2 regions of the Dechloromonas aromatica RCB genome follow, and region 1 is predicted to be linked to the other one. Evidence: riboswitches for the same ligand, from Rfam matches in the RefSeq annotation. Region 1 holds a riboswitch; the other holds the start of a gene.
The links. Region 1 has a riboswitch for S-adenosylhomocysteine ahead of ahcY (adenosylhomocysteinase). Riboswitches for the same ligand answer to the same signal wherever they lie in the genome.
Positions count from the first base shown of each region.

Region 2: another riboswitch for S-adenosylhomocysteine. It lies ahead of metH (methionine synthase); the one in region 1 lies ahead of ahcY (adenosylhomocysteinase).

Region 1 is NC_007298.1:203,476-207,924, reverse strand. Features, by position in the region: gene DARO_RS01020 (lysophospholipid acyltransferase family protein) at 1-277, opposite strand, end outside; gene metK (methionine adenosyltransferase) at 437-1,600, shown strand; gene DARO_RS01010 (HD-GYP domain-containing protein) at 1,665-2,870, shown strand; S-adenosyl-L-homocysteine riboswitch at 2,892-2,953, shown strand; gene ahcY (adenosylhomocysteinase) at 3,035-4,447, shown strand.
Region 2 is NC_007298.1:55,079-59,527, forward strand. Features, by position in the region: gene metH (methionine synthase) at 1-2,276, opposite strand, end outside; S-adenosyl-L-homocysteine riboswitch at 2,357-2,427, opposite strand; gene bamE (outer membrane protein assembly factor BamE domain-containing protein) at 2,477-2,971, opposite strand; gene DARO_RS00255 (rhodanese-like domain-containing protein) at 3,055-3,453, shown strand; gene DARO_RS00260 (Bcr/CflA family efflux MFS transporter) at 3,433-4,449, opposite strand, start outside.

The DNA of each region.
Region 1 (4,449 bases):
CTGCCTCGACATGCTCCCAGCCAACGACCTCGGCGACCAGTGGCACGGCCTCTTCCAGCGGACGCATCCAGATTCGTGCCAGCTCAATCATCTGCTTGCCGGTTTCGGCCGCGACAGCACCGCGCAGCGATGGGTCAATCCCGGCCTGTGCCAGGTTTTCCTGCAGGTGATGCCGATAGGTCGGCGAAAGCCAGTAGATCAGGCGGCCGAATCCACCGCCCAGCACATGCAGCAAGCCCAGCGGCAAAAAGGAAAAAATGCGAAAAAGAAAAACCATGACGCCCCGGGGGTTGAATCCCCCTGAGAAAAGTTTAATATTATCCGTTCGCCGAGTTAAACAGACAACTTGCGGGGCGACTAATAAATTCTGCTAAAGCGTCACCTGCTCGTGGTCCAAAGCTGGTAGCGCCGGATCAAAGGACCACTGGAGCACTCCATGAGCGATTACCTCTTCACTTCGGAATCTGTCGGCGAAGGCCATCCCGACAAGGTTGCCGACCAGATTTCCGATGCTATCCTCGACGCCATCCTGGCGCAGGACAAGCATTCCCGCGTTGCCGCCGAAACCCTGTGCAATACCGGTCTCGTTGTGCTGGCCGGTGAAATCACCACCAACGCCAATGTCGACTACATCCAAGTCGCCCGCGACACCATCAAGCGCATCGGCTACGACAACACCGAATACGGCATCGACTACAAAGGCTGTGCCGTGCTCGTCGCCTACGACAAGCAGAGCCCGGATATCGCCCAGGGCGTCAATGCCGCCTATGACGACAACCTCGGACAGGGCGCCGGCGACCAGGGCCTGATGTTCGGCTACGCCTGCGATGAAACCCCGTCGCTGATGCCGCTGCCAATCTACCTGTCGCACCGTATGGTCGAGCGCCAGGCCATGCTGCGCAAGGACGGCCGTCTGCCGTGGGCTCGCCCGGACGCCAAGTCGCAGGTCACCATCCGCTACGTCGATGGCAAGCCGCACTCGATCGACACCGTCGTGCTGTCCACCCAGCACTCGCCGGACATCAGCCTGGAAGACCTGCGCGAAGCCACCATCGAGCAGATCATCAAACCGGTGCTGCCGAAGGAACTGATCAAGGGCGACATCAAGTACCTGGTCAACCCGACCGGCCGCTTCGTCGTCGGCGGCCCGCAGGGCGACTGTGGCCTGACCGGCCGCAAGATCATCGTCGACACCTACGGTGGTGCCGCGCCGCACGGCGGTGGCGCCTTCTCCGGCAAGGATCCCTCCAAGGTCGACCGTTCGGCTGCCTACGCCACCCGTTACGTCGCCAAGAACATTGTCGCCGCCGGTCTGGCCTCACGCTGCCTGGTCCAGGTTTCCTACGCCATCGGCGTCGCTGAGCCAACCTCGATCATGGTCGAGACCTACGGCACCGGCAAGGTCAGCAACGAAACCCTGACGGCGCTCGTTCGCAAGCACTTCGACCTGCGTCCGAAGGGCATCGTCAACATGCTCGACCTGCTCCGTCCGATCTACCAGAAGACCGCCGCCTACGGCCATTTCGGTCGCGACGAGCCGGAATTCACCTGGGAAGCGACCGACCGTGCCAACCTGCTGAAGAGTGACGCCGGCCTGTAAATCCTACATTTCTTCGCATTAAACAAGGGGGCGCGCAGCCCCCTTTTTGTTAGAATTGCGAAATATGTTGAAGAAAATACCAGTCGAAAAACTGACGCTCGGCATGCACCTCCAGGCTTTCTGCGGCGCCTGGCTGGATCATCCGTTCTGGCGGACCAAGTTCGTCCTGACCGACCCAAACGATCTGTGCCTGATCAAGGAAAGCTCGATCAGGGAAGTCTGGATCGACGCGTCCAAAGGTAGCGACGTAGCAACAGATGAGGTTGCCGGCACGACAGAAATCGTCACCGCAGAGGAAATTCCCGAACCACCTCCCGTTGTGCAGGAAAAGGCTTCGTTCAACGACGAAGTCAAACGCGCCGCCAAGATTTGCGCCAAAGGCAAGGAAGCCGTCGTTTCGATGTTCCAGGAAGCGCGCATGGGAAAGGCCATCGAGGCCGAAGCCGCCGCACCGCTGGTCGAGGAAATTTCCAACTCCGTAATGCGCAATCCGGGTGCCCTGATCAGCCTGGCCCGCCTGAAGACGGCTGACGACTACACCTTCATGCATTCGGTGGCCGTCTGCGCCCTGATGATCGCCCTCGCCCGCCAGCTTGGCCTCGATGATCGACAGGTCCGCGATGCCGGCATGGCCGGACTGCTGCACGACCTGGGCAAGGCGATGATTCCGCTTGAAGTGCTGAACAAGCCCAGCAAGCTGACCGACGAGGAATTCGACTTGGTCAAAACCCACCCTGAAGCGGGCTACAAGTTGCTGCTCGAGGGCAACGGCATCAGCGAAATGACCAAGGATGTCTGCCTGCACCACCATGAAAAAATCGATGGCAGCGGCTACCCGAAAGGACTGAACAGCGACACGATGAGTCTGTTCGCCAAGATGGGGGCTGTCTGCGACGTTTACGACGCGGTCACCTCCAACCGTCCCTACAAGGCGGGCTGGGATCCGGCTGAGTCGATCAAACGGATGGCGGAATGGAAGGGGCATTTCGACCCATCCGTCTTCCAGGCCTTCGTCAAGAGCCTGGGCATCTACCCGATCGGCTCCTTCGTTCGCCTGGAGTCTGGCAAGCTCGGCGTGGTCATCGAACAAGGCGAGCAATCGCTGCTCAAACCCAAGGTCAAAGTCTTTTTCTCGACCAAATCGCAAGCCTACATCCGCCCGGAAACCATCGATCTCGCCCGCAGCCCCGAGAAAATTGCCGGCCGCGAAGATGCCGCCAAATGGGGCATCAAGGATGTCGACCGCTACTGGGCTGGCGACAAGGCTTGAAAACGCATTTATAATCCGTCACCTACCGAGGGGCGCTGCAGGAGATTCCTCCCAGGCTCGGTTTAAAACGGCGCTCACTGATCAACCCTGCCGGGCGCAGGGGGCCGCCGGTGAGCAACAACGCCGTTATTCCCCTCCCCGTCACAGTTATTTAGGAGCTTACTGTGGCTGAATTCAAAGACTACGTTATCGCCGATCTTTCCCTTGCCGACTGGGGTCGCAAGGAAATCCTCATTGCCGAAACCGAAATGCCGGGCCTGATGGCCATTCGCGAAGAGTTCGCGAAGACCCAGCCGCTCAAGGGCGCCCGCATCACCGGTTCGCTGCACATGACCATCCAGACCGCCGTGCTGATCGAGACGCTGACCGCGCTCGGCGCCGAAGTCCGCTGGGCCTCGTGCAACATCTTCTCGACCCAGGACCACGCAGCCGCCGCCATCGCCGCGCAGAACATCCCGGTCTTCGCCGTCAAGGGCGAAACTCTGGTCGATTACTGGGATTACACCCACCGCATCTTCGAATGGGCTGACGGCGGTTATTCGAACATGATTCTCGACGACGGCGGCGATGCCACCCTGCTGCTGCACCTCGGCGCCCGTGCCGAAAAGGACATCTCCCTGCTGGCCAAGCCGGGCTCCGAAGAAGAAACCATCCTCTTCGCCGCCATCAAGGCCAAGCTGGCCGTCGATCCGACCTGGTACTCCGTGCGCCTGGCCCAGATCAAGGGCGTCACCGAGGAAACCACCACCGGCGTGCATCGCCTGTACCAGATGCATCAGCGTGGCGAGCTCAAGTTCCCGGGCATCAACGTTAACGATTCCGTCACCAAGTCCAAATTCGACAACCTTTACGGCTGCCGCGAATCGCTGGTCGATGGCATTAAGCGCGCCACCGACGTGATGATCGCCGGCAAGGTTGCCGTCATCGCCGGTTACGGCGACGTGGGCAAGGGTTCGGCCCAAGCCATGCGCGCCCTGTCGGCACAAGTCTGGGTCACCGAAATCGACCCGATCTGCGCCCTGCAGGCCGCGATGGAAGGCTATCGCGTCGTCACCATGGAATACGCCGCCGACAAGGCCGACATCTTCGTCACCACGACCGGCAACTTCCACGTCATCACCCATGACCACATGGCTGCGATGAAGAACAACGCCATCGTCTGCAACATCGGTCACTTCGACAACGAAATCGACGTCGCCTCGATCGAGAAGTACCAGTGGGAAGAGATCAAGCCGCAAGTCGATCACGTCATCTTCCCGGACGGCAAGCGCATCATCCTGCTCGCCAAGGGCCGTCTGGTGAACCTCGGCTGCGGCACGGGCCACCCGTCCTACGTGATGTCGTCGTCCTTCGCCAACCAGACCATCGCCCAGATCGAGCTGTGGACGGAGGCAGTCAAGGGTTCCAACAAGTACCCGGTCGGCGTCTACACGCTTCCCAAGCACCTGGACGAAAAGGTAGCCCGTCTGCAACTGAAGACGCTGAACGCCCAATTGTCCGAGCTGACCGACGAACAGGCCGCCTACATCAGCGTGCCGAAGGAAGGCCCGTACAAGGCCGACCACTACCGCTACTAAGC
Region 2 (4,449 bases), 150 kb from region 1:
TTGACCGTCGCCATCAGTATCTTGCCCTTGCTGCCCAGGCCGGTGCGGGTCTTTTCCGCTTCGATGTAGGGCAGTAGGTGGGCGACCGCCTGTTTCATCACGCGGGCCGATTTGACCACCTGCGGCAGGAACATCTTGCCGGCGCCGAACAGGTCGCCAACATGGTTCATGCCGGCCATCAGCGGGCCTTCGATGACGGCGAGCGGTGGCTTGCCTTCAGCTTCGAGCTGGGCGCGGACTTCCTCGGTATCCGCCACGACGAAATCGGTGATGCCCTTGATCAGGGCATGTTCGAGGCGCTTCTCAACGCTCTGCTCACGCCAGCTGAGGTCCGGTCCGGTGTCCTTGGCTTTGCCTTCCTTGACCGTCTGGGCGAAATCGACCAGCGCCTCGCCCGCATTCGGGTTGCGGTTGAGCACCACATCCTCGACCTTCTGGCGCAATTCCGGTTCCAGATCGTCGTAGATGCCAAGCATGCCGGCATTGACGATGCCCATGGTCATGCCGTTCTTGATCGCGTGGTAGAGGAAGACGGTGTGGATCGCCTCACGCACCGGGTCGTTGCCGCGGAAGCTGAACGAGACGTTGGATACGCCACCGGAGATGTGGGCGTGCGGCAGGTTCTGCTTGATCCAGCGCACCGATTCGATGAAATCGACCGCGTAGTTGTCGTGTTCCGGGATACCGGTGGCGATGGCGAAAATGTTCGGGTCGAAGATGATGTCTTCAGCCGGGAAGCCGATGCTCAGCAGCAGGTCGTAGGCGCGCTTGGAAATCTCGGTCTTGCGGGCAAACGTGTCGGCCTGGCCCTTCTCGTCGAAAGCCATGACAATGACCGCCGCACCGTAGCGGCGGGCCAGCTTGGCCTGCTCGATGAACTTGGCTTCGCCTTCCTTCATCGAGATCGAATTGACGATGCCCTTGCCCTGGATGCACTTCAGGCCCGCTTCGATGACCTCCCATTTCGACGAGTCGATCATGATCGGCACGCGCGAAATGTCCGGCTCGGAGGCGATCAGTTTGAGGAATTTGTCCATGGCGGCCAGCGAATCGAGCATCGCCTCGTCCATGTTGATGTCGATGATCTGGGCGCCGTTCTCGACCTGTTGGCGGGCAACGGCCAGCGCATCGTCGAAACGGCCTTCGAGGATCATGCGCGCGAAGGCCTTGGAGCCGGTGACGTTGGTCCGTTCGCCGACGTTCACGTAGAGCGAGCCGGGTGTGACGTTGAAGGCTTCGAGACCGGACAGGCGCAGCGCCGGTTCGATGGCGGGGCGCTGGCGCGGGCTGACCGTCGCAACACGTTGGGCGATGGCAGCGATGTGCTCCGGCGAGGTGCCACAGCAGCCGCCGACAATATTGACGATGCCGGCCTTTGCCCAGCTTTCGATTTCGTCGGCCAGCATGTCGGCCGTTTCGTCGTAGCCGCCAAAGGCATTGGGCAGGCCGGCGTTCGGGTGGGCCGAGACGTAGCAGTCGCAGACGCGGGACAGTTCCTCGACGTACTGGCGCAGTTCCTTGGCGCCGAGTGCGCAGTTCAGGCCGAAACTGACCGGCTGGACGTGGCGCAGCGAATTCCAGAAGGCCTCAGCGGTCTGGCCGGATAGCGTGCGGCCGGAAGCGTCGGTAATCGTGCCGGAGATCATCACCGGCCAGCGACGCTGGGCGATGTCGAAAAACTTCTCGATGGCAAATAGCGCGGCCTTGGCATTCAGCGTGTCGAACACCGTTTCAACGAGCAGGATGTCGGCGCCGCCTTCGACCAAACCGGTGATGGCCTCGACGTAGTTGGCGACCAGTTCGTCGAACGTGACGTTGCGGTAGCCCGGATCATTGACGTCCGGCGAGATCGAGGCGGTACGGCTGGTCGGGCCAAGCACGCCGGCGACGAAGCGCGGCTTGGCCGGATTGGCGGCGGTGAATTCGTCGCACAACTGACGGGCCAGCTTGGCGCCTTCGAAATTCAGTTCGTAGACGAGTTCCGACAGGTTGTAGTCGGCCTGCGATACCGCGGTCGAGTTGAAGGTGCAGGTCTCGAGAATGTCGGCGCCGGCTTCCAGATATTCGCGGTGGATGCCGCCGATAATGTCTGGCCGGGTCAGGACCAGCAGGTCGTTATTGCCCTTCAGGTCGTGGGGGTGATCCTTGAAGCGCTCACCCCGGTAATCAGCTTCCTGCAGGCCGTGCCGCTGGATCATGGTGCCCATGGCGCCATCGAGGACGAGCAGGCGTTGCTGGAGCAGGGAAGAGAGTTCGGCGGTACGGTTTGGCTGCATGGATCACCTCGGCAAAGCGAAATTGCACCGGGGACGCCGCAAAAACGAACGGCGCCGCAAACCGGGGCAAGGAAAACGCGGGTTTGCGAGCGCCGTTGATCATTGCCGAGCCTGGCCCCCGAATTAAAGGGTCGCAGCGCTCCTCGGCAGAAGCGTTAGTTTACCGGGGGCCGCTCAAGCTGCCAAGGATATTGATTTGTTTAGCCTTTCACGGCGACGCGCTTCGAGGTCTTCTTGACCCCGCCGCTGTTCGTGTCGAAATGCACCATGAAGTAGGTTTCGTCCATCGGCGGCATACCTTCGATGCGCCATTCCCAGATTTCTTCACGCAGATTGTTGAAGGTCTGTTTCGAGCCAGGTGCGCCGAGCAGGCGGCGAATATCGTCCTTGCTCATGCCGACGCGGACCTTGGCGTAGTTGGCGTCGTTCAGCACCTGCTCGACCTTGGCGACCACGTGATCAAGGCCGAAGGTGATCATGTAGCAACTGCTGCCGTTCGGCTGGCGGGCGTATTCCCAGGTCGCCGTGCCGTCGTCGTTCCAGTGGATGAAGCCGGGCTCGCCCATGCGGCTGCGCACTTCGGCCTGGGTCGTGACACCGGGCTTGATTTCCTGCAGGTTGAAGTAATCGCAGGCCGGCAGGGCTGCGGCCACGATGGCGGTGGCGGCAGAGGTGATCCAGGCAGGCAGTTTCATGTGGGCTCCATGACGAGGGGGCAAGGCAGTTTACGCTTTCCCGAGCTTGCTTTCATAATATCGGATTACTCTAATTTTCGGATATGCCGATGCAGCACCTCGATCCCCTTGCCGCACATGCCTTCCTGCAGCACCAGCCGCTCGCCGTGCTGGTCGATTGCCGGACGGAAATCGAGCATATGTACGTCGGCCACCCGGCCGGTGCCGAGCATGTGGCGTGGCAGGAGGGGCCGGACTGGGAGATTGATCCGAAATTTGCCGACAAGGTGAAGCGGCTGGTGCGGGGTGATCTTTCCCGACCATTGTTGCTCATTTGTCGCAGTGGAAGGCGTTCGGTCGATGCCGGGCTGGCCCTTGAGGCAGCCGGTTTTACCAACGTGATCAATGTTCTGGAAGGTTTCGAAGGTCCGCTCGACGAGGACTATCACCGCGGCAAGCTGGGTGGCTGGCGCTGCCGTGGACTACCGTGGTACCAGTCTTAGGCGTTGGTGGAGCAGGGCGGCGAGGCCACCGGTCAGCATCAGCCCGGCCATGCCGAGCGCCAGTGTCAGGGTCGAGCCCCATAAGGCGGGGGCGATCAGCGCGGCAACCAGACCGTTGAAGCTGGACTGGAAGAAGGTCTGGCACGATGCGGCCAGGCCGCGCTGGGCCGGGAAGGGGTCGAGCGCGAAGATGGTCAGGCAGGGCATGGCCAGCGACATGCCCATGGTGTAGACGAAAATGGGTGCCACGCTCCATGGCAAGCCGGGTGGCAAGGCAACATTCACCGTCAGGTTGATGGCGGCTGCGGTGCCCATGACCGCATAGCCAAGTCCGATGGTGCGGGGTAGCGAAACCCTGCCGGCCAGTCGGCCAGATAACCATGAGCCGCACACCAGGCCACTCATCGCCGGCCCGAACAGCCAGAGGAAGCCGGTTTCAGCCACACCGAGGTGCCGCATCAGGAAGACCGGGGCGGACAGGATGTACAGGAAGAAACCGCCGAAATTCATCGACAGTGCGGCGCAAGCCAGCAGGAAAGGCGGCGAGGTCAGCACTTTCCAGTAGGTTGAAGCGAGATAGGCGGGGCGCAGCGACTGGCGTTTTTCCGGCGGCAAGGTTTCGGGCAGCAGTTTCCAGCAGGCCAGCCACAATGCGGTCGTCGACAGCACGAGAAAGGCGAAGACCGAACGCCAGCCGAACAGCGTTTGCAGCCAGCCGCCAATGACCGGGGCGATGGCCGGGGCCAGCGCAAACATCATGGTGATCTGTGACATCAGGCGCTGGGCTTCTGCGCCATCGAACAGGTCGCGCACGATGGCGCGGCTGAGCACGATGCCAGCGCCAGCCGTGATGCCCTGCATGGCCCGCCAGAACCACAGGTGCTCGATGCGCGTGGCGAGAGTGCAACCCGCCGAGGCGATGGCAAACAAGCCAAGGGCGATCAGGATGACCTTGCGGCGTCCGAAACGGTCGGCAATCGCGCCGTGCCATAACGT